4 regions of the Pseudoalteromonas sp. McH1-7 genome follow, and region 4 is predicted to be linked to each of the others. Evidence: predicted binding sites of a transcription regulator. Region 4 holds the regulator's gene; each other region holds the start of a gene.
What was found. Region 4 encodes sigma-54, which starts transcription at its own class of promoters, with help from an activator protein. Its sites were predicted from a motif close to GTTGGCACGNNNNTNGNNT; they were not measured.
Positions count from the first base shown of each region.

Region 1: HUZ36_RS19275 (DUF2884 family protein) is a predicted target of sigma-54. The motif match lies at 2,091-2,109, and genes of this name have one in related genera.
Region 2: HUZ36_RS03215 (P-II family nitrogen regulator) is a predicted target of sigma-54. The motif match lies at 1,755-1,773, and genes of this name have one in related genera.
Region 3: HUZ36_RS02370 (flagellar basal body rod protein FlgF) is a predicted target of sigma-54. The motif match lies at 5,287-5,305, and genes of this name have one in related genera.

Region 1 covers NZ_JABWPQ010000032.1:47,186-55,002, reverse strand. The annotation lists gene HUZ36_RS19280 (aminotransferase-like domain-containing protein) at 1-1,277, shown strand, start outside; gene HUZ36_RS19275 (DUF2884 family protein) at 1,270-2,055, opposite strand; gene HUZ36_RS19270 (PA3496 family putative envelope integrity protein) at 2,343-2,528, shown strand; gene HUZ36_RS19265 (c-type cytochrome) at 2,681-3,127, opposite strand; gene HUZ36_RS19260 (DUF2721 domain-containing protein) at 3,221-3,685, opposite strand; gene HUZ36_RS19255 (TlpA family protein disulfide reductase) at 3,698-4,204, opposite strand; gene HUZ36_RS19250 (YqaA family protein) at 4,325-4,753, shown strand; gene folX (dihydroneopterin triphosphate 2'-epimerase) at 4,775-5,143, opposite strand; gene folE (GTP cyclohydrolase I FolE) at 5,151-5,705, opposite strand; gene folM (dihydromonapterin reductase) at 5,712-6,428, opposite strand; gene nadE (ammonia-dependent NAD(+) synthetase) at 6,509-7,345, opposite strand; gene HUZ36_RS19225 (YceH family protein) at 7,407-7,817, opposite strand, start outside.
Region 2 covers NZ_JABWPQ010000003.1:149,141-156,957, forward strand. The annotation lists gene HUZ36_RS03210 (ammonium transporter) at 132-1,361, opposite strand; gene HUZ36_RS03215 (P-II family nitrogen regulator) at 1,375-1,713, opposite strand; gene HUZ36_RS03220 (GGDEF domain-containing response regulator) at 1,902-3,131, opposite strand; gene HUZ36_RS03225 (S10 family peptidase) at 3,406-4,917, shown strand; gene HUZ36_RS03230 (hypothetical protein) at 5,111-5,644, shown strand; gene HUZ36_RS03235 (5-formyltetrahydrofolate cyclo-ligase) at 5,641-6,267, shown strand; gene rpiA (ribose-5-phosphate isomerase RpiA) at 6,374-7,027, shown strand; gene serA (phosphoglycerate dehydrogenase) at 7,039-7,817, shown strand, end outside.
Region 3 covers NZ_JABWPQ010000002.1:236,861-244,677, forward strand. The annotation lists gene HUZ36_RS02345 (FlgK family flagellar hook-associated protein) at 1-801, opposite strand, end outside; gene flgJ (flagellar assembly peptidoglycan hydrolase FlgJ) at 803-1,756, opposite strand; gene HUZ36_RS02355 (flagellar basal body P-ring protein FlgI) at 1,860-2,978, opposite strand; gene flgH (flagellar basal body L-ring protein FlgH) at 2,981-3,664, opposite strand; gene flgG (flagellar basal-body rod protein FlgG) at 3,681-4,469, opposite strand; gene HUZ36_RS02370 (flagellar basal body rod protein FlgF) at 4,486-5,250, opposite strand; gene flgE (flagellar hook protein FlgE) at 5,374-6,774, opposite strand; gene HUZ36_RS02380 (flagellar hook assembly protein FlgD) at 6,816-7,496, opposite strand; gene flgC (flagellar basal body rod protein FlgC) at 7,513-7,817, opposite strand, start outside.
Region 4 covers NZ_JABWPQ010000018.1:37,899-45,715, forward strand. The annotation lists gene pmbA (metalloprotease PmbA) at 1-1,246, shown strand, start outside; gene mgtE (magnesium transporter) at 1,300-2,658, opposite strand; gene HUZ36_RS13515 (HPr family phosphocarrier protein) at 3,174-3,446, opposite strand; gene rapZ (RNase adapter RapZ) at 3,436-4,308, opposite strand; gene HUZ36_RS13525 (PTS sugar transporter subunit IIA) at 4,301-4,759, opposite strand; gene hpf (ribosome hibernation promoting factor) at 4,761-5,048, opposite strand; gene HUZ36_RS13535 (RNA polymerase factor sigma-54) at 5,078-6,577, opposite strand; gene lptB (LPS export ABC transporter ATP-binding protein) at 6,624-7,349, opposite strand; gene lptA (lipopolysaccharide transport periplasmic protein LptA) at 7,346-7,817, opposite strand, start outside.

The DNA.
Region 1 (7,817 bases), on a different contig from region 4:
TCGCGAAAGAAAAGTCAGGTTATTTCTTATGTGAAGATCCTCCTGTAAAACATTCACCGAAACGCGCAAGATTGCCAGCCAACCCTGTCGTTGTGAATAAACAGGCATTGATTGAGCAGGTGTACTGTGGCATTCATCAATCGCACGCTGTGCCACTGGGGATTGCAAATCCAATTGCGATCGCAGGTACGGAGCAGGTGCTCGCAAAAATCATGCGCCGAGTGATGAAAGAAGCTGGTAGTGAGTTGATTAATTATGGTCCGATGGATGGTTTGGATAGTTTAAAAAAACAAATAATAAGGCGTTATTTGGATATGGGGCTGGCAGTTAGCATGGATGAGCTGGTTATTACTAATGGTGCTCAAGAGGCGCTAGCAATTGCGCTACAGGCGGTAACAAACCCTGGTGATGTCATCGCTATTGAGTCGCCATGCTACTTCGGCATTGTTGAGCTAGTAGAAAACTTAGGGCTGAAAGCAATTGAAATACCTGTGTGCCCTGACGATGGTATTTGGCTTGATGATTTAGAGAAAGCTTTGGATAAACATGATATTCGTGCTTGCGTCTTTTCTACCAGTATAAGTAACCCGCTGGGAAGTTATATGCCAGATGCTCGACGTGCGCAATTAGTGGAGTTACTGGAGCAGCGAGAGGTGGTGCTGATAGAGGATGATGTATATGGCGATCTCTACTTTACCGAACAGCGTGGTATACCTGCGCAGGCATACAGTAAAAAGGGGTTAGTGATCACCTGTGCTTCTTTTTCAAAAACGGCAGCACCAAGCTACCGAGTTGGCTGGATGGTAGCGTCGCAATTTAGTGCAAAAGCGAAGCGTATCAAACGCGCATTGAGTTGTTCATCCTCTTTGATGAACCAATGGGCTTTAGCGGATTTTCTCAGCTCAGGAGGATACGAGCGCCATTTAAAGCTCGTTCGCAAACGGCTCATTGAAAATCGCGATCGCATGATCCTTGCGGTAAATTTTGCATTTGGGGATGAGGTTCGTGTTAGTCGCCCCAAAGGTGGGTGCGTGCTGTGGCTAGATTTGGGTAAGCAAGTAGATGGCGCTGTTTTATTCCAGCAAGCGTTAGCAGCAGGTATTAGCATTACACCTGGCACGCTTTTTAGCGCGAGTAAAAAATATCAAAACTGTATTCGTATAAGCTATGGCTTACCATGGTCAGATGAATTGGAACAAGCCATTGTGACATTGGGTAAACTGGCTGAAATACAAAGAAAAAGGGGGGATCTGACCCCCTTTAATGGTATTACTTAAATTTAAATAACTGATAGGCGGACATCTCAGGAATAGCGTTTGCAACAATGGCTTCGTGATGGGCTATCTGCTCAAACTCACCACATAAGCTGTCGGCTTTTTGCTCGATGGCTTTTGCTTGTTGTGTCACTTTGGTCTCTATTTGTGTCGCAAAGTCTTCCATACGTTGCTCAAAAGCACTCATATCACCATTTGAATTTGACATTTCAGTGCCAATCGTCACAAGTAAGCTGCCGATTGATTGCATCATCGCTCCTTTGATAACGGTTTCTACTTTTTCATTAAATTGCTCATCAAAGTTACTACCAAAGTCATCGAAGGTTTGTTTGCCCATGACGAATGCACCTTGCTGGTAAAATGTACCGTGTACTTGGGTTTCAAAATCGTTTATCACTGCATGAATATCATCGAGATTGGTAAGGTTGAATGTTGTGGCAACCTCGTTGAGCGCAACTCCTGCTAGTTTGATGCCCTCAAAGGCGATATTGGCGACTTGGGGCAGCCGACCCCTTAATTGTTCACTATATTGTGTTAGCATCGCTTGTTGTTGTTGATTGAGGGGGATGGTGTCGCCATTGAGCGTAAGGGTTCCTTGACTGGTGATCTCTGCTGTTGCATGGCTTGCTGTGGTGATAACTAAATTATCCGGTGTGATACGAACGTCATTTTGAAACTCGACTTCACAATTTTCATCGTTAAAGGTAACGGTATGCTGTTCATGCGCTGCAACCGTGGTGCTCATCATTGTTGCGGCGGTTAGTAAGATAATTTTATTCATAGTCAATCCTTATTGGCTCAGTGACAAATATGACATTACAAAAAAGGTGCCAATTAATAAGTTTAATATAATCAGAATGTTGTGGTTTTTAGGTGTGGAATGAAGTGTCTAAAAAATAATGGAATTGACTAAAATTTAGCTATTCTTATCACTTTCTACAATCCGATAAAAATTTTTTATTGTGAAGACAAAAAAGTCTCACTTTTCAGAATGCAAATTTAACGCTAAATAGTGATCTTGAGAGACGGTTCTCATTTTATTAATGACTATATTATTTGGAGTAAGTTGTGGGTAAGACATTCTCTTACGATGCGCTTGATGATGATTTTGCTGATGATGAATTTGAAAAGTTGGGTCGTAACCAACATGATAAGCAAAAACGTAAAGTCAAAAGAAAGCTAGACGACTACTTAGAGCAAAAACGCCTACGTAGAAATCTAGGCGACGATGATTTCGACTATATTGACGATTGATATTGTACGTCTATCACGAATAAAGTTGTGAATACTATTATCGCTAGATAATAGGGTGGTTGGATGAAGTAAGGCCAGAGGTATAAAGGCCTGAAACGGATTACACACCAGCTCACAGACCTCATAAGCAGCCGCATACGCGGCTGTTTTGTTTAGTCTTTGAATGACTGGTGACAGTCTTTGCAGCCCTTCGCCCAGTCTTTAAATGCTGAAGCGATGATCTTCTTATCACCTGATTCTGCAGCTACCGCTAGTGCTTGTGCATATTCGGCAAACTTTTTGGCTTTGCCATCAAACTCAGCACGATCTGACCAAATGGCCGGCAGTGCGTCAGTGTTTCCTTTATCTGAACCTTCGATAAAAGCTTCCCATGGCATTTTTGATAATTGTGCAGCATTTTGTGCGCGTTGCTTAAATGCTTCGGCATCGAAAGGTACTTTGCCCTTTAACATGTCCCCCATGTTACCGATTTGGAAGCGGATCAGCTGGAAAGATGCTTGACGGTATTGAATGGCATCTTCCGCAGATTCAAACATGGTGTTCGCCTGTGCGGTTGCCGCAAGGCAGCTTAATAGTGTGACGGTAAGTAGTTTCTTCATAGTCGTAAACCCCTAATTATTTTCCCTATTGTCAGTGTAACTTTTAAATACAAGCAAACAATTGCGATGAATGTCATCGATAATTTACCGATGTTAGCTCTCAATATCTTTGAATATCATACCTCGACGCATGCTACGGGTAGCAAGAAAAATTTCTGCTAGCAAGGAAACAAATGCACCAATCAGTAAAACCATTGCAGCGATAAAGCAAGCTGACAGCGTAATGCCAAGTGGCATACTGTACAAGTGTGACATGAACAGGAGCATAACCACGGCACAAACTAAAAGTGCACTAAGGACGCTCATACTAAATGCGATATGAATAAAGCGAGAGCGCTTTAATAAAGCTCGCATTTCACGACAAAAGTGCATTTTTAGCTCTTCGTCTTGTGTGCTATTGATTTTTCTATCTAGCAAGCGCGCTCTGTCAGTAATTCTCGCTAACCGATTTGACAGTACCCCTAGGGTCGCTGCAATCCCTGTTATTAAAAACACCGGTGCTACAGCGGTTTGAATCACTTTTGCCATGGTAAGAATGCTAACAACATCAGGCGTCATGGTAGTACCTCATTAATTCCAGCGTAGTTTTGATAATGTGTTTGGCTGCTCGCCAATAAGTGTCTGTAATACGTTATTTTGCTCATCGAGTAATATTAACCTGGGTATCCCTTTATTTGCATAGCTGTTGTAAATCGTACGGTTAGGATCAGCGACAAAGTGGATAGGTAGTGCTTGGGTATCATTGAACTGTTTCAGTGTAGTCTGATTTTGCTCGCGGCCAATGGCAATAATCGTTAAATTTGACATGTTGAGTAATGAAGACGCTTGCAACTCGTCCAATAGCCGCTGTGAGTCAGAACACCAAGTTGCAAATAATATCACCAGTTTTTTGTGCTCAGCTTCAAATGCGACTTTGTTATCGTTAATATCGGTTAGGTTTAGATGTTTAAAGCGCTCGCCCACTTGAATATAGGTTTGATACCCAGATGCAATCGGTGCTTCATGAGACGTGCTGCATCCGTTTAGCCCGGTTGTGAGCAAAGTAGCAAGCAGCAAGGGTTTTATTATTGTTTTCATGCTTTGTCCTATGAGCGTGTGAGTATTTTTGAAGTATGGCGTGTATTTAAGTATATTGCCCCACTTGAATAATTTCTTAAAGCCTAATTGCTAGCGCAGATTGGTATCACCTTCGTCACTATGATTTATCTTTCGTTATTTGGACTTGCGTTTATTGCTGCTACCTTACTTCCTGCCTCCTCTGAGCTAGCACTCAGCGGCTTGGTGACACAACAACAAGGTGAGTTGCTGTGGTTATGGGTTGCGGCAACAACTGGTAATTTGCTTGGGAGCTGTGTGAATTATTATTTAGGGTGGTTTATCGTCAAGTGGCGGGATAGACGGTGGTTTCCAATTTCTCAAAAGCAGTATGATGCCGCATGTGCCCACTTTAACCGCTATGGTAAGTTTTCATTGTTATTTGCGTGGTTGCCTATTATTGGCGATCCGTTGACCGTGGTGGCAGGTTCTTTAAGAACGTCATTTACTTGGTTCTTTTTATTAGTGGCGCTTGGAAAAGGAGTACGCTATGCGCTCGTGATATTCCTTGCCTTACAGGTGATGTCATAAGGCAAGGAAGGGCAACGTTATTTACCGCTTATTTCGGTGCCAATCGAGAGTCAAAGAAACCGAGTCTGCAAATCTGAGTGCATGAGGCTTATCCACAGTTACTTTTGCATAAGTAACATCTTCGTGACGATGGCACTCAGACAGAATGTCGGCAACCAACTTTTCAAGTAACAAAAAATGCCCTGCTTCAACCACGGAGATAACCGCTTTAGTCACGGTTTTATAGTTCAGCGCGTGGGTGACATTATCGTGGTCTAAGCATGCCGTATCCGCCGGATAGTGGATCTCAAGGTTGATAACGACATCTTGCTTTTTTTCTCGCTCTTCTGGGTTAAAGCCAATAAAAGTGCGAAGTCTTAGATTTGTTACTTTAATGATGGCATTGGACATACAGTACTTATCCTTTCACTAACTGTAAAAACTCGTTACGTGTTTTAGGGTCGCTTCTAAAGTTACCAAGCATGACCGAGGTGCGCATGCTGGAGTTTTGCTTTTCTACGCCACGCATCATCATGCACATGTGTTTAGCTTCAACAATGACACCGACCCCTTTGGCGCCTGTTACTTCTTCCACAGCTTTGGCAATTTGGTGGGTAAGTTGCTCTTGGATTTGAAAGCGTCGTGCAAACATGTCAACAATACGTGCAAACTTTGATAATCCAAGTACTTTGCCATTTGGAATATAAGCAATATGGCAACGCCCCACAAAAGGCAGAAGGTGGTGTTCACACATGGAGTACAGTTCAATATCTTGGATCAGTACCATGTCATCTGCATCTGAGGTAAACACAGCATTATTGGTGATTTCATCCAATGTTTGTCGGTAACCTTGAGTCAGATACTCCATTGCCTTTGCTGCTCGTTTGGGGGTATCTAGTAATCCCTCTCGACCCGTGTCTTCGCCAACGGCTGCTATGATTGATTTATAACTCTGTTGTAATTCGTCTTGCATAATGCGCTACCTCAAATGACGACCGCCGTCGATTTGTATCGTACGACCCGTCATGTAATTACTATTTAAGATCATTTCAACGCTGTTAATGACTTCTTTGCTCCCAGGCTCTATTCCCATGATAGACTTTTTCAATGTTTTTGCTTTGTATTGTTCACTATCATCTTGGTTAAAGATAATCAGTGAAGGTGCAATGCTATTAACTTTGACCTTAGGTGCAAATTTGGCGGCAAATGATCGCGTTAGATTATCTAGTGCTGCTTTGCTTGCGGCATAAGCAATATGTTTTGGGCTACCTTTTTCTACTACGTAATCAGTAATGTGGATCACATCACCAATGGCATCGTCGGCAGCCAATAACTCGCCTAATGCTTGATTAATCAAATAGGGTACTTTTGCATGTATTCGCATCATGTTGTCAAACAGGGTTGCGTAGTCAGGGTTATTGGCTTCACAATCCCAACTTGATGCGTTGTGAATAATGGCGCGTAGTGTGTTTGTGCGTGAGCGAATGTCCGTGGTCAGTTTGGTAATTGTATCTGGCTGATCAAAATCAGCATGAATACAAGTGACGCCTTGTGTCTCTAACTCATCGATCACTTGGTGCCTGGTTCTATAGGTTAATATGACCGGCTGTTGGCGCGTGATAAAATGATGCACCATAGCAAGTCCAATGCGCTGGGCGCCGCCAGTTATTAAGATAGGTGCAGCTGCTTGGCTCATAAATCAGTCACCTTGAGAGGTTAAGTAAAGTAAAGTAATGGCTGTGGTGCAATGCAAGCACTGCACCGTCAGAAATTGAGTTATAACTCGTCGTAAACCGTTGGGATAGGTTGGCGTTTGTGCTGTGTTCGCTGATAAATGGTAATGAGCTTTTCACTCACTTCATCACTGATAGGTTTGCCCTCAAGGAAGTCATCTATATCGTCATAACTCAAGCCCAACGCCTCTTCATCAGCAAGACCTGGGCGGTCACACTCAAGATCAGCCGTTGGCGTTTTGTGTACTAGGCCAGTTGGCGCGCTTAGGTATGCGGCTAACGAGCGAACTTGACGTTTCGATAGACCAAACAGCGGGGCGAGATCACATGCTCCGTCACCAAATTTAGTGTAAAAGCCGGTGATATTCTCTGCACTATGGTCAGTACCAACAACTAGGCCACGAGTAAGGCCGGCAATTTCATATTGCGCAACCATGCGCTGGCGTGCTTTGACATTGCCTTTGATAAAATCGACGCTGGTTTGAGATGGTAGAGTGAGCGCACTTCCTGCCATTGCGCCCAACGCTTGCTCGTGCATAGCGTCGGCACCAGGTTTAATATTCACGGTTAAGCGCTGGCTTGGCTGAATAAAATCAAGTGCAAGTTGAGCTTCATCTTCATCTGCTTGGATACCATAAGGTAGACGCATAGCGATAAATTGATAAGCACCCGTTTCATGCTCTGCGTTAAGTTCATTAATGGCTAACTGGCATAAGCGTCCGCAGGTTGAAGAGTCGACACCGCCACTGATCCCAAGTACGAGAGTGAAGCAGCCAGAGGCTTGTAACCGCGCTTTCAAAAAAGCGATCCGTCGTTTAACTTCAAATTCTGGGTCAATAACAGGCTGAACTTTCATTTCAGCCATGATTGCTTCACGCATACTGGTTCCTCAATACTTTCAGGGGCTATAAGCTTATATTATGTTGTGATGAGCGTGTTTTTTAAAGTCCTAAATGCTGTTTGATTGTAGCCAGCTCTTGTTTTAGCTGCTCTATCTCAGCCATTAAGCTCTCAAGCTCTGTCTGGCTTTGTACTGCTGGCTCTGAATCGCTGGCGATGGCGCTGGTTTGTTCTGCTTGATCGCCGAATAAATGTTGGTACCTACTCTCTCGCTTACCGGGTTCTCTAGCAAGTTTCATAACGTGTTCGTTTTGCTGCATAGTGGCAAGTGTGGACTCAACCTCTTGGACCGATGAAAATTCGGCTAAGCGATTACTACGAGTTCTCAATTCGCCAGGTGTTTGCGCGCCTCGCAACAGTAACAAGCAAACAATGGCCTTTTGCTTAGCGTCTACCTTCAAGTGGCCAAAGTCACTGTTACAAAAGCGTTGGCTATACTTATCTACGCGACC
Region 2 (7,817 bases), on a different contig from region 4:
GACTCACTTTATTTAGACAACGAGAACTCTAAGAGCGGCTTATCTGTTCACTGACTTTGTCTTATATCAAGCAAAACATTGTAAACATAAAATAAACCACTCCTCACATATTGACCTAGAGCCAATAAGTATTACTGTCCGCGAACTGTCACGAACTCTGGGTAGGCATCTACGCCGCAGTCATGTTGATCCATTCCGCTCAGCTCTTCCTCTTCGCCAACTCGGATCCCCATACTTGCCTTAAGTACACTCCACACAATGTAGGATGTGATAAACACAAAGCCAAGAATCGTCACAAGCCCAACCGCTTGACCTTGAAATGTGGCGTCTGAGTTTGAAAATGGCACCATCATCACTCCTAATGCACCACAAACACCGTGCACTGAAATTGCCCCGACTGGGTCATCAATTTTAGCCTTATCTAGCGCAATAATACTAAATACCACAAGTGCTCCACCAAGCGCACCAAGGATAAGAGCCAGTATCGGTGTCGGTGAAGCAGGCTCTGCGGTAATCGTTACTAAGCCAGCTAATGCACCGTTTAGCACCATTGTTAAATCTGCTTTACCCCACATCATTTTACATACTAATAAAGCCGCCACCGCACCCGCAGCGGCTGCGGCATTGGTATTGAGCATAATTTGACTTACTGCGATGGCATTTTCCTTATCTGCCAAAAATAATTGTGAGCCGCCATTAAAGCCAAACCACCCCATCCACAAAATAAACGTACCAAGTGTGGCTAGTGGCATATTTGAGCCAGGAATAGGATAAACCTCGCCATTTTTACCATACTTGCCTTTACGTGCACCGAGTAATAATACTCCTGCTAAGGCCGCAGCGGCGCCAGCGCCATGCACAATGGCAGAACCTGCAAAATCCACAAATCCAAGCTCAGATAAAAATCCTCCACCCCAAGTCCAATACCCTTCAAGAGGATAAATAAAGCCGGTAAGCACAACACAAAACGCTAAAAATGCCCACAATTTCATTCGCTCAGCTACCGCACCAGAAACAATAGACATCGCGGTAGCCACAAAGACAACTTGAAAGAAAAAGTCAGACTGCAACGCATGATCCGCATCAGTTGCGGCGCTTCCGATTAACGCGCCAATACTTGGCAGGACACCACCCTCAGCGTTATCAACATACATAATGTTATAACCAATAAGCAGATACATAGTACAAGCTATCGCGTAAAGCGCGACGTTTTTGGTTAGTATCTCAGTGGTGTTTTTGGAACGAACAAGTCCAGCTTCTAGCATGGCAAAACCTGCTGCCATCCACATCACCAGCACACCCGAAATCAAAAAATAAAAAGTATTTAATGAGAATTTGAGTTCTATGATTGTATTTTCCATCGTTAGGATCCCCTTAAATCGCTTCTTCATCAAGTTCGCCGGTACGGATCCGAACGATTTGGTCTAAGTCATATACAAAGATTTTTCCATCACCAATTTTGCCAGTGAAAGCTGCCTTTGTTACTGTCTCTACTACACGTTCTGCATTTTCAGCCAAGGTCGCAATTTCTATTTTTATTTTCGGTATAAAATCGACCTGATACTCAGCACCGCGATATAACTCGGTGTGACCACGTTGACGTCCAAAGCCTTTGACATCAACAACCGTCATCCCTTCAATCCCCAAGTCGGCCAACGCTTCGCGCACTTCGTCGAGTTTAAATGGTTTTATTATTGCACTTATCATTTTCATACTAAGTCCCCTTAGGACAGTTGATCCTGTTACATGCTGTAATCCAACCTTTATGCCAAATTTTTTATTCCTTAATTAACAATGAATTAATACTGAATCGCACTTTTTACGCATAAAAAATGCACCATCTAGGTGCATTGTTATTAAGTCTGAACTGGGTTGGTGCAAAACCCTATACTAAAGCAATATTAATGCGCAATAACACAATTTCGCTGCTTATCTTTAGCTTGATATAGCGCTTTATCGGCTTTACGCATCACCTCACTCAGCGTATTTGATTGACACGCCGCCATACCAATACTGATAGTGCATCGGTATTTCCCCTGCACAATCGTAAACGCTTGTTTAGCTAAACGCTCTCGAAAATCTTCTAACATTTGCTTTGCTCGATTAAGATCTGAGCTTGGGATCAATAGCGCAAACTCTTCACCGCCAATTCGAGCGACTATGTAATGCCCAAAAGCACTGCGTAATAAGTCAGCGACCTGTTTAAGTACTTCATCGCCACTTTCATGGCCATATTGGTCATTAATCGACTTAAAGTGATCGAGGTCGAGTAAAGCAAGAATATGCTGGTTGGGTTTATTTTTTATTAGGCGCTCAGCGTGTTGGCAAAAGTATCGGCGATTGTACAACCCTGTCAGATAGTCTCTGTGCGCATACTCTTTGATTTCCGCAATCAAATTAAGCTGCTCCATTGTTTGCATAATTCGACAATGGAACTCCTCACTCATAAATGGTTTCGCCAAAAAGTCATTTGCACCGTATTTGATAAACTTTGCCGATAGCCCATGACTGCCTGCCCCAGATAAACCAATAATGGCAAGTTCATCTCGACCGCGACTATTTCGCACCGACTTTACCAACTCAAAGCCGTCCATTGTTGGCATCGCAAAGTCAGTAAGTAGTAACTTAATATCGTGATCTCCGAGCAGCATTTCCAATGCTTCAGCACCATCTTGTGCTTCTAGTACAGTAAAAAGCTGCTTTTCTAACATCTGCTTCATAACTACACGACTAATCACTGAATCATCGGCGATTAGTGCTTTGCACCCTTGGTTTCTTAACAGGCGAGATGCAAGCTTGACTGCGTATAGATAAGAATCGCGGTTGTCTTTGATGACATAATCTACCACCCCCATCTCAAGCATTTGCTGGCGACTATATTCATCAATTTTCGATGTTAACACCACCGTTGGGATCTGATGACTGAGCGTAAGCTGCACAACTTCTGCGTCCATCGCATCGGGCAGCGTTAAATCTACCAGCGCCAATGTATATTCATGCTGGCTCAAAAAGGCCTTACTTTCCTTGAGTGACCAAGCAAAATCAATTGCGACATCAAGATATTGAGCGGCAAGGTGTCGTAATACCTGCTGTACGACCTTACTGTCTTCAACAATTAGAATTCTTTGCATGGATTGAGATCTCTTAAGTACAACGAGAAGCGCAGTGAAACAAGAATTTAACGAGGCTAAATACTTTATTACTACATAATTAAGTATTAAATATACGCGAATCTAGGACTAAAAAAAACCAGCAGCAGACAAATTTGTTACATAATAATAAATGAGTTGAGAACAGTTATCTTCAAACTAGCTGTTTTTTTACTCTGTTTGTCTCAATGACTTTGAATTTCACCTAAAATACTTTTTTAATGCCGCAATACCTTACCGTTTTATTGAGGAAGCCATGAACAAAATACTGTCATTTGTGTTTTTAAGTTGTGCTTTGTTTTCATTGCCTAGCATAGCTGAACAACACAACCGCACCATTGAGATAGATCATAAAATCACAACAGAACATCGCGTTGAAATTAAAGGCAAGCGTATAAACTATACGGCAACAACGGGGACGCAGCCGGTGTGGAATGAAAAAGGTGAAGCAATCGCCACGCTACATTACACCTACTACCAGCGTAAAAATATAAAAGAAGTAAGCGAACGTCCACTATTAATTTCTTTCAACGGTGGTCCGGGCTCTGCGTCTGTATGGATGCACATCGCTTATACTGGACCAAGAGTATTAAAAATAGATGACGAAGGTTATCCGCAACAACCGTACGGTTTAAAAGATAATCCGTATTCTGTTTTAGATGTCGCAGACATTGTATATGTCAATCCGGTCAATACTGGCTATTCCCGGGTTCTTAAAAATGCTGAAGGTAAATATCCCAGTAAACCAGAACAAACAAAAATATTTTTTGGAATAAACGCCGATATAAAATATTTAGCGGAGTGGCTAAATACCTTCATTCATCGTAATGAGCGCATGTTATCACCTAAGTATTTAATTGGTGAAAGCTATGGTACCACGCGTGTTGCAGGACTCGCACACGCTATGCAAAACAAGCAGTGGTTATATTTAAACGGCGTTATTCTGGTATCTCCAACCGACATCGGGATCAAGCGTCAAGGCCCAGTAAAAGTTGCTAACCGTTTACCCTATTACGCAGCTGCTGCGTGGTATCATAAGGCCCTACCAACCGAGCTTCAAAGTAAAGACCTACCTGAGGTGCTAGCAGAAGTAGAAGCATATACTATCGACAAATACCTCCCAGCACTCGCCAAAGGAGCATTTATCAGCGAACAGGAAAAACAAAGTGTTATCAAAACTGTTGCTAAATATAGCGGCTTAAATGAGCGTTTCGTTGCTCAAAATAATCTCGACATTCCTACCGCAGCATTTTGGAAAGAGCTATTGCGCGACCGCGGTCGCACTATAGGTAGACTAGACTCTCGCTATCTCGGTATTGATAAAAGAGATGCAGGATCCCGCCCAGACTATTGGCCTGAGCTTACATCTTGGCTGCACTCATTTACACCGGCAATTAATCACTATTTTGCGACTGAACTCAATTATAAAACAGATGTAAAGTACAATATGTTTGGTGCGGTTCATCCTTGGGATAATAGCGACAATAATGTCGGTGAGCAGCTCAGATTAGCCATGGCACAAAACCCTTACCTCCATGTACTTACTCAGTCTGGCTACTACGATGGTGCGACTAATTACTTTGATGCTAAATATAATATGTGGCAACTAGATCCTAGCGGGAAGATGCGAGACAGGTTAACCTTCAAAGGTTACCGCTCTGGACATATGATGTACCTACGTCACGAAGACTTAGAAACATCCAATGAAGATCTCCGCCGCTTCATTCAAAACACCATACCAAAAGTGGGACAGTCAGCACTTTACTAATCTTCATTAAGTAGTGGCTGCAAATGTGGCCACTATTTTAGGCTCTGCCTTGTATAAATACCTATCAAACTGCTACAAAAATAAACTTGAAAGATCAACAGGCCCTAATAATAAAAATTTCCTTTTATCTTTCTACAGTTACCTATAATCTAGATATACTTAATACTATCTATTTACAACTTAGGCACGCACCATGAACGAGCAGTTTAAAGTCGTCTTCGTTGGCATGGCCGACGGTAAAGATCAGCAAAGTGCTGCGACGACCCTCGCTGAAAGGTTAAAAACCTCGCCATCGAAAATTCAGCAGTTTTATGCTGGAAAAGCTTTATTTGCCCCCAGTGATAAAACCAAAGCACTCAAACAGATCAAACTATTAGCCAGTGTCGGGATCACTGCCAAGCTGCACGCTCATTCCTCTGCTGCCGTATCAAATCCAGATCAGGAGAGAGTTTTTGAAGCGCTTGACTACATTACAAGTAGCCTAATCAGAATTGAAGAGCGCTTAGAAGACATAGAGCAGCGCCTCGCTCCTACTCAACAACATGAAGCCACAGATAAAGAAGAAGATGACTGGGAGTCTACTGATCTGTTTGACGAGCTCGAGTACGAGCCTGCACCACCAGCGAAATCAAAAACTTGGCTTTATTATCTACTCGCGGTGCTGATTATTTTATTTATTTTGCTTGGTATCAGCTTATTTTTCCCTGAATTGCTTGCAATAGAATGAGTAAATCTAATAACAACATTAATAATTCTCAACTTACTAGGGGTGAGTTGAGAAAAACCATTAGAAAACGTAGAAACTCGCTATCTTCAATAGAGCAATCTGTTGCAGCCACACAATTAAATATTAATTTTTTTCAACATGCAAACTTACCAAATAACGCCCGTATAGGTGTCTATTTACAAAATGATGGAGAACTAGACACATCCCTTTTAATTCAATCACTTTGGTCTAAAAAACATCAAGTTTACCTACCTATAATACACCCATTTAACCACACTAACTTACTCTTTCAGAAGTATGAAAAAAACTCACCCATGAAGACAAATCGCTATGCTATCTTGGAGCCTAAGCTAGATTGCTCAGCTGTGGCGCCTCTTGCATCGTTAGATTTACTATTGATGCCGTTAGTCGCTTTTGATGAGCATGGAAACCGCTTAGGTATGGGTGGTGGATATTATGATAGAACATTGGCGTTACATTATGCTGAGCAGCGAGATAAGCCAACTTTGATGGGGCTGGCTCATGACTGTCAGCGCGTTTTAAGCTTACCGACCGAAGCTTGGGATATCCCACTGCCAACTATTCTTACACCCACCCGCTTATATACTTGGCCGGAACAATAATAGAGTGCAACAAGTTAAGCGCGATTAGCGCTGCTTTTGACCATGACGCTACCACTTTGATTGAGTTATACTCTGTGCAACTTCAATAACAATTAAGTGTAGCGTTATGACTCAAGATGAAATGAAAAAAGCCGCAGCGTGGGCAGCCTTAAACTACGTAGAAGAAAATACGATTGTTGGGGTTGGAACAGGTTCCACCGTTAACCACTTTATTGATGCGTTAGGAAGCATCAAAGACAATATCAAGGGGGCGGTTTCCAGTTCTGAAGCATCAACGGAAAAACTAAAAGCACTTGGCATTGAAGTCTTTGAGCTAAACGATGTGTCAGAACTTGCAGTATATGTCGATGGCGCAGATGAGATTAACAGTCAAAACGAGATGATAAAAGGCGGTGGTGCGGCACTCACACGTGAAAAAATTGTCGCTGCCGTCGCTAAAAAGTTTGTTTGTATTGTTGATAACACCAAACATGTCGACACTTTGGGCGCTTTTCCGTTGCCAGTTGAAGTGATCCCGATGGCACGCAGTTATGTAGCGAGAGAATTACTTAAGCTTGGCGGCGACCCTGTGTACCGCCAAGGTGTCACTACAGATAACGGCAACGTTATTTTAGATGTACACGGCCTAGAAATTAGCGCAGCAAAAGCGCTTGAAGAAAAAATTAACCAGATTGTTGGCGTTGTCACCAATGGCTTATTTGCCTCACGTGGCGCTGACGTTGTTATAACAGGCACCGAAGAAGGGCCTAAAATCAACTAGTGAGATTACAGATGAGCAAGGTTTCGTTATCAAAGGATAAAATTCGAATTTTGTTGTTAGAAGGTGTGCACCAAAGTGCGGTAGAAACACTAAAGCGCAACGGCTACAGCAATATAGACTATGTCAAAACATCCTTACCGGAGCCTGAGCTTATCGAGCGGATCAAAGACGCCCACTTTGTCGGGATCCGCTCTCGTACACACTTAACAGAAACCGTGTTAGCGCAAGCTGAAAAGCTAGTCGCGATTGGGTGCTTTTGTATCGGTACCAACCAAGTTGACTTGAATGCTGCAAAACAGCGCGGTATCGCTGTATTCAATGCGCCATTTTCTAATACTCGCTCGGTTGCAGAGCTGGTGTTGGGTGAAATCTTGTTATTACTTCGCCGTATTCCTGAGCGCAATGCCAAAGCACACCGTGGTGAATGGGATAAGTCGGCCGATGGCTCCTTCGAAGCTCGCGGAAAAACACTGGGTATTATTGGTTATGGCCATATCGGTACTCAGCTTGGCATTATGGCTGAAAATATCGGCATGAATGTCGAGTTCTACGATATTGAGGATAAACTTACCCTAGGAAATGCAACCCAGCTCCCAACTCTGACGCAATTATTACAGCGTGCTGATGTGGTTAGTTTACATGTACCAGAAACGCCACAAACGAAAAACCTCATCGGTATGGCTGAAATCGAAGTCATGAAACAAGGTGCAATTCTGATCAACGCTTCTCGTGGTACTGTTGTTGATATTGACGCCTTAGCAGAGGCATTAGCGGGTAAAAAGCTATCCGG
Region 3 (7,817 bases), on a different contig from region 4:
GCCACTATCTAACTCTAACTGCACAACATTTTTATCTTTGATATCCAGAACAAGTGATTTGTGGTTGGGATCAGGATCTCCTTTATTTGAAAATAAGTTAAACGCACCTCCTTGCATAACAAGGGCATCACCCGTGCCAAGAAAAACAAGCTTTTCGCCATTTTCACCATCGAGTGTCTCAATATCTACCAGTTCAGCTAGATCTTTAATTGCTTGGTCTCGCTCGTTGAGCACACTGTGATCAACACTATTAAGGTTAAGCGCTGACTGGCTCGCCACTTGTTTGTTTAACTCACTAATTTTTTGTACTAAGTTGTTTGCCTCTTGCGAAAAAATATCGAGCTGATCATTCACAATACTACTTTGATCAACTACGATACCTGACAACCTGTCCATTTGATCAATTAATCCCTGTGCACCTGTCATAAATAGAGATCGGTTTGTGGTAGATGATGGTAGGTTGACTGCACTCTGAAGATTATTAAACATTGCGTTAATGCTTTTACTCAGGCTGTTAGACTCTTGAGCAAATAACGTATCAACGCGACTGGACTCAGTCACAAACTGCTCGTAATAAGATTGGTTTGAAATATCTCGGTTCAACTGTTGCTGTGCGAACTGATTAAGTAGGCGCACGGTTTCACCACGGCCAACCATACCACCTATCATCGTACCGTGTTCTGTTCTCTCACGGATATAACCTTTGGTATTTAGGTTTGCGATGTTTTTACTGGTAGTTTGCAGTAATTCTGAGTTTGCTCTAACTCCTGCAGCTCCAATGTTTAATAGATCAAATGACATTTCATCTGACTCCCTTTGTTAACGCACCAGATACCAAATCGGATATATCTATGCGTTTTAAAACAGACTTAATTTTGTTGGCATAATTTGGGTCAGTCGCATAACCCGCATTTTGTAGTTCATCAAGATAGGCATGACTGTCTTCGGCTTTGGCGAGCGCCTGTTGATATCTCGGGTTATCTTGGAGAAAACTGACATAATCATTAAAACTTTGCTCTAATGAATGATAAGCACGAAAATGTGCTTGCTTCTTCACAGGCAACCCGCCTTCAAACTCAAGCGTCGATTTTTTGGCACTCTCTCCATCCCAACGGCTATCAGCCTTAATATTAAAGAGATTAAAACTGCTGCTACCATCATGTTTGCTAATAATGTGTTTGCCCCACCCTGTTTCTAATGCTGCTTGTGCAACCATTACCGCAGGATTTAACCCCAGCTTTTTCGCAGCTGACTGCGCATAGTTCCAGACACTTTCGACAAATTCTTTAGGCGAACCAAACCCTGTTTGTTCATCACTATTTTGTGTGCTCAAAGCATCTGACCGCTTTATTGTTGTTGGAGCTGGTTGGTTGGTCGCAATGTCAGCGTCAGCACGTAGGACAGAAGCTGGCTTATACTTCTCAGAGTTAGGCGATAGTTGTTGCACGATAAGGTCTGCAAGTCCTAAGCTACCTTTTTCAGATAAGTGCATAGAAAGTTGCTGGTCGTGCATTTCTTCAAAGAATTTCACGCCACTAGAGTTGAAAGGGCTATCTTTATCTTCCAGCGCTTCATTCGCTTTTCTCATACTTTGCAATAACATCTGTGTGAAAATCGATTCAAACTGCTGTGCAGCTTTTTTCAGTGCTTGATCTGACGCTCCCTGATCACCAGCTCCCTTGAGTGCCTCTTTACGGATCGAGTCAAGGTTCCCTAAATCGAAAAAGCTTTGATTTTTTAACTGATCGGTATTCATAACACTACGCACTATTTACAATTCTATAGTTCAAACAATGCAATATACGAGCCAAAAAAAGCCTCACTATTGTGAGGCTAACTAATTGATTAATAATAAAACACTATATGACGACTAATTGACCATTTATAGCACCAGCCTCTTTTAATGCTTCTAGAATCGCCATCAAATCCCCCGGAGCGGCCCCGACTTGATTAATGGCTCTTACTAAATCGTCAAGGCTAACGCCTGGGTCAAATACAAATGCACGAGAGTCATCCTGATCCACATCAATGATACTTTGCTGTGTAACCACAGTTTCACCATTTGCGAGTTCATTAGGTTGTGAAACATTTTGCTGTTCAGCAATCGTCACTGTCAGTCCACCATGAGTAATAGCCGCTGGTTGAAGTTTGACATTTTTTCCTATCACAATAGTCCCAGTTCTTGAGTTGACAATAATTTTAGCGGCGGTGTCCGCAGGTTTAAACTCAAGGTTTTCCAATGTCGAAAGGTAGGCGACACGCTGTGATGGGTCGCGCGGTGCAATTACTCTAACAGAGGCAGCGTCCATCGGCTTTGCACTATTTGGTCCCACCAAATCGTTAATGGTATCAGCCAGACGCTTTGCAGTTGTGAAGTCAGGTCTATTAAGGTTGAAGGTAATATAATCACCTTGTGTAAATGGACTTGGGACTGCTCGCTCAACAGTTGCTCCATTAGCCACTCGTCCAACTGTAGGCGTATTAATAACGACCCGGCTGCCATCAGCACCGTCTGCACCTAACCCGCCAACAATCAAACTTCCTTGGGCAATAGCGTATACGTTACCGTCAACCCCCTTTAGGAAGGTTTGCAATAAAGTACCGCCGCGCAAGCTACCAGCACTACCAATCGATGAAACCGTCACGTCAATGGTTTGACCAGGCTTCACAAAAGGAGGTAAATCAGCATGTACTGCCACCGCAGCCACATTCTTGATTTTCGGCTTAAGCGATGCGGGCATAGTGATCCCAAAGCTATTAAGCATTGCTTTGAAGCTTTGCTCTGTGAATCTGGTTTGCTCCCCAGTTCCAGGAAGACCAACCACTAGTCCATACCCCACTAGTTGGTTCGAACGAACACCTTCAACCATACTGACGTCTTTTACCCGCTCTGCAGCCGCGAAGGATGGATAAAATATTAGTGATGCAGTAACGCAACTAAAGAGAAAATACTTAAGAAATTGAATCATTTTCTGCATCCTTAAAATGGCATGATGGCACTCATGAAGAAACTAGTTAACCAACCCGCACTTTGTACTTCTTGTTGATCGCCTTTACCGGAATATTGGATCCTCGCATTCGCAACTCGATTAGATTCGACCGTGTTATCGGCAGTCACATCTTGCGGTCTAACCAGCCCTTCCAGTCGAATAAACTCTTCTCCGGTATTAAGTGTTAACCACTTCTCCCCACGGATCACCAAATTTCCATTAGGTAGAACACGCGTCACATTCACAGAAATATTGCCAAACAGACTATTTGACTGATTCGACTTCGAATCGCCTGAAAATGACGAGCTCGATTTCGCACCAAACTGAATAGCTTCATTACCTATGTTTATTGCGTTGGCACCCAAACCAATAATGGGATCTAGGCTTGAGTCACTTGACTTATCTAACTCTGAATTAGCTGCTTTTGTTGCCTGAGTCGTCTCGCGCAGCACGATCGTAATAATGTCCCCGACCCTCAACGCTTTTTTATCTGCATACAAATCATTTGAAAATTGTGTATTAAACAGTGATCCTGTGGCTACTATCTGTACTTGGTTATCTTCAGGATAAATCGGTGCATAATACGGGTCATCACGCACCACACTTTTGTTTTGGGTCGTACTACATCCAGACAATGCAGCTACCGTTACTATGGCCAAATATAATGCACGCATATTACCCCCTACCCAGTTACAACTGCTGGTTAATGTAGCTCAACATCTGGTCAACAGATGAGATAACTTTAGAGTTCATTTCATAGACACGCTGCGTTTCAATCAGATTAACTAATTCTTCAGTAACGTTTACGTTCGATGTCTCGAGTGCTCCTTGAACAATTTTACCAAGCCCTTCTACACTTGGGTTACCTTGCACTGGAGCACCACTTACCGCTGTCTCTGTATATAAGTTCTGCCCTATCGGCTCTAGACCTGAAGGGTTAATGAAGTCACTAATAGTCAACTGGCCAATAACAACATTTTCAGCTTGACCAGCAACACGGACTGATACTTCACCGTCCTGCGATATAGTGATTGATTGAGCATCATCTGGCACGTTCATCTCTGGCAACACCGGGAAGCCGGCACCTGATGTGACGACGCGACCTTCTTCATCAGTGGTAAATTGTCCGTTGCGAGAATAGGCCGTCGTTCCATCCGGCATTTGTATTTCAAAAAAACCAGGGCCTTGGATCATCCAGTCTAAAGAGTTTTCTGTACTCAACATGTTGCCTTGTGAGAAATTCTTTTGGTTAGCCACCACTTTAGCACCGGCCCCAAGCATCAGACCTGAAGGCAACTCTGTATCCTGAGAGCTTCTTCCTCCTGGCTGGTTAATATTTTGGTATAACAAATCTTCAAAAATCGCACGACTCTTTTTATATCCAACAGTACTGGCGTTAGCCAAGTTGTTAGAGATAACTGAAATATCAGTTTGTTGTGCATCCAAACCGGTTTTACTTATCCACAATGCAGGATTCATAATTTCTACCTCACTCTTAAACTATGCGTAGGAGCGAAGTGTGTCGCTCATCTATTTCTTCAGCTGTTTTCATCAGCTTAATTTGCATTTCAAATTGTCTTTGATGATTGATCATATCAACCATCTCGTGAACTGGATTTACATTAGACATTTCTAGGAAGCCGCTCATCACTTTGGCGGTAGGTGATACCTCACAAAAACCGCAGAACCCATCTTCCAAAGTGTCTTCTTTGGGCCTGAATAGGCCGTCATTTCCTTTTTCTAGTTTGTTGCTGTCAGCCTTTATAATCTTCAGCCTATCAACAACCTCTAGAAAATTAGCAGGCGCTCCTTGTGGACGAACTTGAATGGAGCCATCATCGCTAAACACCACTTTATCTACAGGTATGGGTAGAACAATCGGCCCACCTTCGCCAATAAGTTGACGCCCATGAGCAGTAACTAACGCACCGTCATTACGAATATTCAACGTACCAACTTTGGTATATGCTTCTTCGCCTGATGCGTCAACAACACTGATCCAAGACTTATCATCAACAGCTATATCTAGCTCCCGACCGGTTTCGACTATTGCCCCACCAGTCATATTAGTTCCTGGGCGCTCTTGCATTGCAAACACACGGGTAGGTAACCCTTCACCAAATGCCTGCATTGAACGAGCCTGTGCAAAGTCCGCTTTGAAGCCAGTCGTGTTGGCATTTGCTAGGTTATTCGCTTTTAACGCCACACCACGTAAGCTTTGCTTAGCGCCTGACATCGCGATATACACCATTTTATCCATGACGATGACCTATAAAATTCTAACTTGGTATATGTAATGCAAACTCAATGCCAAAATGGTGAAGTGTTTTTGACGGGAATAAAAAAGGCTGCTTGAGAAGCAGCCTTTGGAGGGCATAATATATTATCGTATCTGTAATATATTCTGTTGTAATGTTGAATTAACTTCGAGTGCTCGCGAGTTAGCCTGGAAATTACGCTGTGCGCTTATCAAGTCAACCAGCTCATTAGTTAAGTTTACGTTTGACTGCTCTAAGGCTGAAGAGCTAATACTACCTAAAGTACCAGTGTTAGGTTCCCCTGCTAGTGGTTCACCAGAGGATAGACTCTTCTTCCATTCAGTATTGCCTATCGCTTGTAGGCCTTGTGAATTTGGAAAACGTACTAATGCAACTTGACCTAAATAAGTGGAGTCGCCATTAGTGTAAGATGCAACTACCTTACCATCAGAGCCAATATCAATTCCCGCCAAACGGCCAACTGTGGCACCATCTTGTTCCAATGCTTTTACTTCAAATCGACCTGACGAGTATTGAGTCGGCAGCTTTTGCGCTGTGTTTGCTTCATCGCGCCAGTTTACGACAATATCATTGGGAAAAGTCGCACCATTATCAAGCAAATTCGACATACCAATTGTCGGATCCGTTGCGTCTTGTGGGCCTGCCAGACTGAGCGGGTTAAAAGTCGAACCGGTATTATTATTAAAAACTAGCGGCGTTGCTGATGGGTCAGCAGCAGTCTGTGATGGAATACCACTGGCATCAAAGCGAAATACACTGACAGGCGTATACGGAATTGGTGGCGTTGCCGTCGGATCAATCTGTCTGGCATTATGGTTAAACGGTTTGTCATCTAACGTTGCATAGGTAGACCATTCATTGTCAGCTGTTTTTCTGAAAAATAGCTGTAGCGTATGAGACTCACCAAGCGAATCATACACGGTAATAGCCGTTCTGGAGTTATACGACGCGCGTTGCTCTGGGTCAAACGCAATCGTCGGTGGCTGAACCGTTGCATCAAGGTTGAACGACGTATAAATCTGAGATGTGGCACGAGGCGAGCCTGACGCGTCTGGGATTTGTACTGGCGACGTGGTACTCAAACTCAATGATGTGGTATCACCTGTTGAGGGGTCAACTGGGAACCCCTGCAAATAGTCACCTTTGGCGTTTACAATAAAGTTGTCTTTATTGAGTTTAAACGCGCCAGCTCTAGAATACGTGAAGTCCTGTGACTGTAATGAGTTTGACATGGCAAAATAGCCCTCACCCTCAATCGCCAAATCAAGTGAATTCTGTGTAAACTTGAGTGAACCTTGGTGAAATTGCTGCGCAACCATAGTGGTTTGCACACCATCACCATTTTTCGTTTTACCTGAACTAAAAACAGACGAAGCGTATACATCAGCAAATTCTGCTCGAGACTCTTTAAAGCCTGTGGTGTTTACGTTAGCGATGTTATTTGCCGTTACATCCAAGTCTTTTTGCGCGGCCGCAATACCTGTCAATGCTATGTTAAAACTCATACTCTCACCTCTAATTTCTTAAGGTTAATTCTCTAAAACTATTATGCTATTTCAGCAATGTCAGTTAAGCGCACCGCGCCTTCTTTCGTGTTAATAACGATGCCATTTGCACCATTAACATTCACACTATCTATATTTCTGAATGTCGCAGATGGAAGTGTCTGGTACTCACCTTCAATCATCCCTTCAGCTTTGATGGTGTACTCACCCGGAGGCATTGTTTCACCGTCTTTATTTTTACCGTCCCACGTAAACCTCACAGCACCGGCGCTTTGCTCACCGAGCTCTAATGTATTCACCAGGGCACCAGCTTCGTCATAAATTCCTACGGATAAATTCTGTACCGGCTCTTGAACAATAACAGAGCCTTTAGATAAGGAATCTCCACCATGCTCTAGTGTCGTAGACTCCAGCAACGCCTTTTTACCAATTAATGTTGACGCTTGTAATGCCGAGTTTGAAGTCATGGATGCTGCTAACGAGTCAAAGTTCTCATTAAGCTTCGAAATCCCCTCAGCCATTGTAAAACTCGTCATTTGCGCAATCATCTGGTCATTATCAGCAGGTTTACTCGGATCCTGAAAGGACAGCTGTTGAGTAAGTAGCGAGAAAAAGTCTTCTTGCGACAACTCATCTCTGGGCTTTTGCTCCTCGGCCTGCTTTTGCCTGTCCCAGTAGAGTGAATCTACACCCGTTGATGTGGCATTTACGTTATTACTCATCAGCTGTTACTCCCAATTAGCGCTGGCCTAGTTGCAGCGTTTTTGTCAGCATCTGTTTTGCTGCATCTGCAACTTGTACATTGGTTTGATATGAACGGGACGCTGAAATCATATTTGCCATCTCTTCCACCACATTCACATTCGGTTTATAAATGTAGCCATTTGCATCTGCACTGGGATGATTGGGGTTATACTCCACTTGAAGTGGCTTATCACTCTCAACTACACCCAGCACTTTAACTCCTACAGATGAACCGGCAGCATTGCTTTGAGACGCTGCGGCCTTGGTAAGTTCAGCGGCAAAAACGGGATGTCTAGCTC
Region 4 (7,817 bases):
TGAGGCTGCAATGTCAAGTACCTCAGGGTTATCTGTAAGTACGCGTATGGGAGAGGTTGAAACCATTGAATTTAACCAAGATGGTGGGCTGGGGATAAGTGTATATGTTGGCAACCACAAAGGTTCTGCATCGACAGCTGATCTTAGCCCTAAGGCATTGCGCTCGGTTGTAGAAAAGGCAATCGATATCGCCAAGTTTACATCGGATGATCCTTGTAATGGGGTCGCAGATGAGGCGCTATTGGAAATGTCTCCTCCTGAACTAGATCTATTTCACCCGTGGGAAGTTTCTCCGGATGAAGCCATAGAGCAGTGTATCGCGGCGGAAAAAGCAGCGCTTGACTACGACCCCAGAATAGTTAACTCGGATGGTGCGAGTTTATCCAGTCACCAAGGGATCCGAGTGTATGGTAATAGTCATGGACTGATCGCGGGCTTTCCACGAACAAGACACAGTTTAAGCACTATGGTAATAGGGAAAGAAGCAGAGCAAATGCAAAGAGACTCTGCGTTTACGCTTTCCCGCGTACATACTGAGCTTAAATCTGCTAATGCTGTTGGACTTGAAGCGGCTCAGTCGACGTTAGCGAAGCTAGGTAGTCAAAAGCTATCTACACGCAAAGTGCCTGTGATTTTCCGCGCTGATATTGCCAATAGCTTATTTGGACACTTAGTGTCAGCCATTGGTGGTGGCGCTTTGTATCGAAAATCAAGTTTCTTAATGGACTCTTTAGATACTCAAATTTTTAATACTTGTGTCAATATCGAAGAGAAGCCTCATTTGCTGCAAGGGTTAGCATCAAGCCCATTTGATAGTGAAGGAGTGAAAACAATAGATCGTGAAATTATCACAGACGGTGTACTGAATACTTACTTATTGGCAAGTTATGCGGCGCGCAGGATGAATATGCAAGCTACAGGGCATGCTGGTGGTATACATAATTGGCTAGTAAAACCTACCCATGATGACTTGAGCGCTTTACTGGCGACTATGGGCACAGGTTTACTGGTAACCGAGTTGATGGGACAGGGGGTCAATACGGTAACTGGTGACTACTCAAGAGGTGCAGCAGGGTTTTGGGTAGAAAATGGTGTGATACAGTATCCTGTCAGTGAAATCACGATTGCAGGTAATCTAAAAGACATGTTTGCCAACATTGAAGGGTTAGGTGGTGATATCGAATGTCGAGGCGCGGTACAAACTGGTTCGGTGCTACTCAATAGCATGCAGATTGCAGGAGAATAACACTGCACCCTATTAAGTAATGCTGGCGGTATTGCCAGCATTATCTGTCATTGTTAAACGAGCAGCCAAGTTGCAGTGCCAAGGAATGCAAAAATTCCGACAATATCAGTGACTGTTGTTAGCACCACACTTCCTGCTAGAGCAGGGTCGATATTCATTTTTTTCAGCATAATTGGGATACTTGCACCAGCAATACCCGCTGCGACTAAATTCATAAACATAGCGAAGGCGATGACTGCACCGAGTGTGAAATCCCACTGCCACACTGCAATGACACCCGCGATTAACAACGACCATAGCAACCCATTTAATGCACCAATGGCCAGCTCTTTACCCATTAAAAACTTCTGGTTGGTTTGATTGATATGACCAAGGGCTATACCACGAATAACCAGTGTTAACGTTTGACTACCTGCAACCCCACCCATACTTGGTACGATGCCATTTAGTACTGCAAGGATTGGCAAAATATCTAAAGTACCTTCGAAAAAGCTGGCGACGAATGCTGCCATTAACGCTGTAAGCAAGTTTATGCCCAGCCAAATTGAACGGCGCTTGCTACTTTTAAGAACAGGAGCAAAGGTGTCTTCCTCGTCCTCAAGACCGGCCATACTTAATAGACTGTGCTCGGCATCTTCACGAATAACATCGACCACATCATCAATGGTAACACGGCCGAGAAGGTGGGCATTATCGTCAACGACAGGAGCTGAAATCCAGTTATGACGCTCAAACAGTTGTGCAACCTCAGATTCATCCATGGAGATAGGAATGGTTTCCTTATCTTCATCCATCAACTCGCGAACAATACTATCTGGTGAATTAGTGAGTAAAATATTGACAGGTAGCGTGCCTAAAAAGCAGTTATCTTTATCCACGACATACAGCTCATCAGTACCATCAGGTAGCTCACCTTTGAGGCGAAGGTACCTAAATACCACTTCCAAAGTGACATCTGGCCGTATAGTGACCGTATCTGTGCTCATCAGAGCGCCAGCGGAGTTCTCCTTGTAGGATAATGCCTGTGTAGCACGCTCTCTATCCTGTGTATCCATCGCACCGATAACATCCTGATAAACGGTATCAGGAAGGCTACGAAGGACATCACCTAAGTCATCATCATCCATGTCTTCGGTTGCAGCTGCGATAAGCTCAGGTTCCATCTGAGCGATGATCCCTAGCCTTACATCCTCAGACAGTTCCTCGAGCACATCCCCTTGAATATCTGGGTCAACAAGTTGCCAGAGCATAGAGCGAACTTTATGAGGTGATGACTCTAGTAGGAGTGCGGTATCACAAGGAGCGGTTTCTGCTAGCATACGCCTTACTTGAACAAACTGACCACTGTTTAAGGCTTTGGTAACCTTTTGAAGTTGCTCCAGTGTATAGTCTTGTTCAAATACTTCAGGCATACGCGTCCTTTTTGATAATGTTGACAGTAAATGATAGTGGTTTGCTCGCCCCAACATGCTGTAATGTATTCAGAAACCATGTCTTGTAAAAATGTGACACAATATATTTCCGTGGGTGGGCTGCCAGTTTATTCTAGCTTTATTTATTATAAATGAATTACCACCTCAACCGACTCAAAACTGGGATATACCATACTAGCTTCGTTTAGCCTCATGTATCGAAATAATCACCTCAGCTTAGGAGCATTAATTTATTCTAAATAAGAGTTTTTTAACGCAGTTACTAGCGTCAGGCTTACCCCTTCAAATTGAGCAAGTATTAAGACAGTTGGTATCACGCCCTTCTAGCAGCCAGTTTTAGCGCTAACAGCCACTACAGTGTAACGCAGTTTTCTTTGTTCTACCAAGGTTTACAGGCGAGTAGGCGAGACTTATTTAATTGAATTTGCGTATCGAAGTGTAGCACATGTTATATGAATTGGTGCTGACACAATACCTGTTACGGTTGTGGGGAGTTATTCTGATTCATTGAACTTATTATGGATCAGCATACCGATAGCATCCAGTGCGGGCTGCGCATCAGGGCCGCTACACACAACTTTAACTTCTTTACCTTGGCTGCTCTCCAGAAGTAGCAGTGCCAGAACGCTATCCGCTGACGCGCTTTTATCGCCCTGATATAAAGTCACCTCTGCATCAAACTGAACGGCAAGCTGAGCCAGTTCAGTCGCTGCTCGAGCATGTAATCCAAGCTTATTTTGGATTAAAAATGTATCTTCACACATTATTCTCTTGCTCACGATGGCGGATTTTTACGTTAGAGTGTGTTTTTGCAAAGCGCTCACCAATCGTTTGTGCTAAATAAACAGAGCGGTGCTGGCCACCAGTACAGCCTATAGCTATGGTTAAGTAGCTACGGTTGTTTCGTTCAAGGTGTGGCAACCAAGTTTGGACAAACGTTTGAATTTGCCAAGTAAATTTCTGCACTATGCTATGACTTGAGAGATAGTCTTTTACCGGCTGATCTAGCCCCGTTAATGGCTTTAGCTCTGGTTCCCAGTGCGGGTTTGGTAAAAAACGCGCATCAAATACGTAATCTGCTTGTTTTGGAATACCGTGCTTGAAGCCAAAAGACTCAAAGGTAATGATAAGTTGTTTATTTTTCTGACCTAAAATCTTTTCACGAATATCTTCTGCCAGTTGGTGCACGCTAAGGCTGGTAGTATCAATTAAGAAGTCAGCTCTAGTCGTCAATACATCTAACAGCTCACGCTCTTTTTTAATTGCAACGTCTAAAGGCAGGTTGTGTATTGATAATGGATGCAAACGGCGCGTTTCTGAAAAACGTTTAATGAGCGTCTGATCATCGCTGTCTAGATAAAACAGGATTGGTTTAGCAAAACCTGGTAAGTACTCGAGTATATCGTTGAACTCATCTTGTTCTTTGGGGAGGTTGCGGACATCGATACTAACAGCAACTTTGTTGTAGTTGTCAGAAACACTACGAACTAAAGAGGGGAGTAAATTAACCGGAATATTGTCGACACAATAGTAGCCTAAATCTTCTAATACTCGAAGTGCTACAGACTTACCAGAACCAGAACGGCCACTGATAATGATAAGCTCGAGTCCTTTTTCTTCATCACTCATCAAATTCACCTTGGATCACTGCATATAACTCATCGTCATTTTTCGCTTGCCTGAGCATTTTGCAAAATGACTTATTTTTGAGTGTATCAGCAATCGCAGCTAAGGTCTTTAAGTGTTGTTGATTATCTCCTTCAGGTACGATGAATGCGACAAAAATATCGACAGGCTGTTTGTCGATCGCCTCAAACGGGATCCCTTGTTCGCTTACCAAGACCATCGCCAGTATTTTATCAATACCTTCAAGTCGCCCATGAGGAATTGCGATCCCTTTACCTATACCTGTACTTCCCAGCTTTTCTCGTGCCATAAGGGCATCTAAGATAGTGTGCTGGCTGGTATCAGGGATTTGGCTATGCGCTAATTCGCTAATGTACTCGAGAATACGTTTTTTGCTACTAAAAAGGACCGCAGCTTTGCTACAGTCCTTATTCACTAATTCACTTAATTTCATTTTAGTGTCGAGTGAGCTTCTCTTTGTGTTTAATTACTTGACGGTCTAGTTTGTCAATCAGGCCATCAATTGCTGCATACATGTCTTGATGCTCTGTTGATGCAAATAGCTCGCCGCCATTTACGTGCAATGTTGCTTCTGCTTTTTGAACTAGTTTTTCGACATCAAGGATCACATGAACGTTATTGATATGATCAAAGTGCCTCTCAAGCTTCGCAAACTTGTTGGTGACATAATCTCTTAAAGAGTCAGTGATTTCTACATGGCGACCAGTTAAATTTAGTTGCATAAGCATTTTTCCTTCTTGTGTTTAACGTCTTATATCAAGCTTTTACGCTGATTTGACGGTGGAATGGCTAGGGATTCACGATATTTTGCAATCGTGCGTCTCGCTACCTTAATTCCTTGTTCAGCTAAAATATCTGCAATTTTGCTATCACTTAATGGTTTAGCAGTGTTTTCCGCAGCTATTAGCTTTTTGATGAGTGCTCGTATTGCTGTTGAGGAGCACTCACCTCCATTTTCGGTACTGACATGGCTTGAGAAGAAATACTTCAGCTCAAATATGCCCCTTGGTGTGTGCATGTACTTTTGGGTGGTGACACGAGAAATCGTAGATTCGTGCATATCAACCATCTCTGCGACATCGTTTAACACCATAGGTCTCATCGCTTCGGGGCCATGTTCAAAGAATGCCTGTTGTTGTTGCACAATGCAATTGGTAACTTTCAATAAAGTGTCATTGCGACTTTCTAAGCTCTTAATAAACCACTTTGCTTCTTGAAGGTGTGAGCGAATAAACTGGCTATCAGTACTCGATTTAGCAGTTCTCGACATCGCAGCGTAGTGGTCATTTACTCTAATCTTAGGCATCGCATCAGGGTTTAGCTCTACAACCCAGCGGCCTTTCACTTTTTTTACCGACACATCTGGAATAACGTATTCTGGTTCTTCATGAATAATACTCGCAGCTGGCTTAGGGTTAAGACTGTGGATCAGCGTCATAACTTCTTTTAGCTCAGCTTCTTTTAAGCGTGTTTTTTTCGCTAAGGTACGGTAATCACGGCTCGCAAGTAAATCAATGTGCTCGGTCAGGATCATCTTGGTTTCGGTGATCCACGGTGTGTCAGGTGCAAATTGATTTAACTGAATACATAAACATTCTTGCAAACTTCGTGCAGCAATACCGACAGGGTCAAACAACTGGATACGTTTAAGTACGGCTTCGACTTCATCCAACTCTACCGGCTCTTCACTGTTTTCATCATTGATACTTTCTAAAATATCTTCACAGGAAAGCGTTAAAATGCCAGACAGATCTACCGCTTCGATGATGGCAATAGCAATGGCTCTATCTGTTGGGCTAAATGGCGTAAGTTCTAACTGCCACATTAGGTAGTCGTGTAGTGATTCGGAAGTCTCTCCCTGGTAGACGTTATCATCATCAGGTAAAGGAGCTGCGCTTGATGCTGGTGCAGCACTCATATATTCATCCCAAGTCACATCCATGGCAAGATCATCACTAACCGTTTCTTTGCTCATGGCGGTATCTGAGTCCATTTCATACTCGCTGACAGGCGCTTCATCTGAGCTTTGCTGACTATCGTCCGTATTATTTTTATCTTGGCTTTGTTGTTCAGTACTTTCTGCGTCTGCGGTATCGCTTTCTTCCACTTCCAATAGTGGGTTGCTGTCCAACGCTTCTTGTATTTCTTGCTGTAGATCCAACGTACTAAGCTGCAACAGGCGTATGGCTTGTTGCAGTTGTGGAGTCATTGTAAGTTGCTGCCCCATGCGCAGCTGTAATGATTGCCTCATGTATCTCTAACAATCCCTTTTAACAGTTATTAATACTACGTCTTAACTATAGCTTGAATTGTTCGCCTAGGTAGACATCTCTTACGGTTTGATCCGCTAAAACATGTTCTGGCGTACCAGCGGCGATTAATTCACCGTGTGAAACGATGTAGGCTTTTTCACATACGTCCAGCGTTTCTCTTACATTGTGGTCGGTGATCAGTACACCGATCCCACGATTTTTAAGGTGCTCAATGATTGTCTTTATATCTAACACTGAAATTGGATCAACGCCAGCAAAAGGTTCATCTAACAAGATAAACTTAGGATTAGCGGCTAAAGCACGAGCAATTTCTACCCGTCTTCTCTCTCCTCCAGATAATGCCATCCCTTGAGAATCACGGATGTGTTGGATATTAAATTCATCCAACAACTCATTAAGCTGAGCTTCTCTTTCAACTTTAGACAAATCTTTGCGGGTTTCCAAAATAGCCATGAGGTTTTGATATACCGTTAGCTTCCTAAATATGGATGACTCTTGAGGTAAATATCCAATCCCTAGGCGTGCGCGACTGTGCATCGGGAGTAGGGTGATATCATCATCATCGATTTGTATAAAGCCTTTGTCACTTGGTACTAAGCCCACAATCATATAAAAAGTAGTGGTTTTCCCCGCACCATTAGGGCCAAGTAAACCAACGATGCTACCTGCTTCGACACTCAGTCCTACATTTTTGACAACTTGGCGACCTTTATAACTTTTTGCCAAGCCTGTTGCTTTGAGCTCGCTCATGAATTGTTACCTTTTTCCTGTGGATCTTCACTTTTTTCCACGCTGGTGTCAGATTTCTTTTCAACAGGAACCAGAATTGTTCTAACCCGAGAGTCGCCCTGTTCAGAGCGCTCGGCACTAATGAGTTGCTTTTCGATATGATAAGTAATGACTTGTGCACTACTTTTTTGACCCGCTTGCGATATTTCAGCATTGCCAGTAAGTACTAATTTTAATTCGGCAACATCATAGCGAATTTCATTAGCCGCTGCGCGTAAGGTTGTACCATCTGCCTGAGCTTCTTCAAAAACCGCAGGGTTGCCAGTAGCAATTAGTAGCTGCTTATTTGAACCAAGCTCAGCGCGGCGGTGCACTTCCAAACGATCAGCATTGATTTTTCTTGTGCCATGAATAATGACAACGTTTTGCTCGAAAATGCCTATGTTACTTTGCAGTTGAGCTTGCTGACGGCCAGCATCGATAATGACT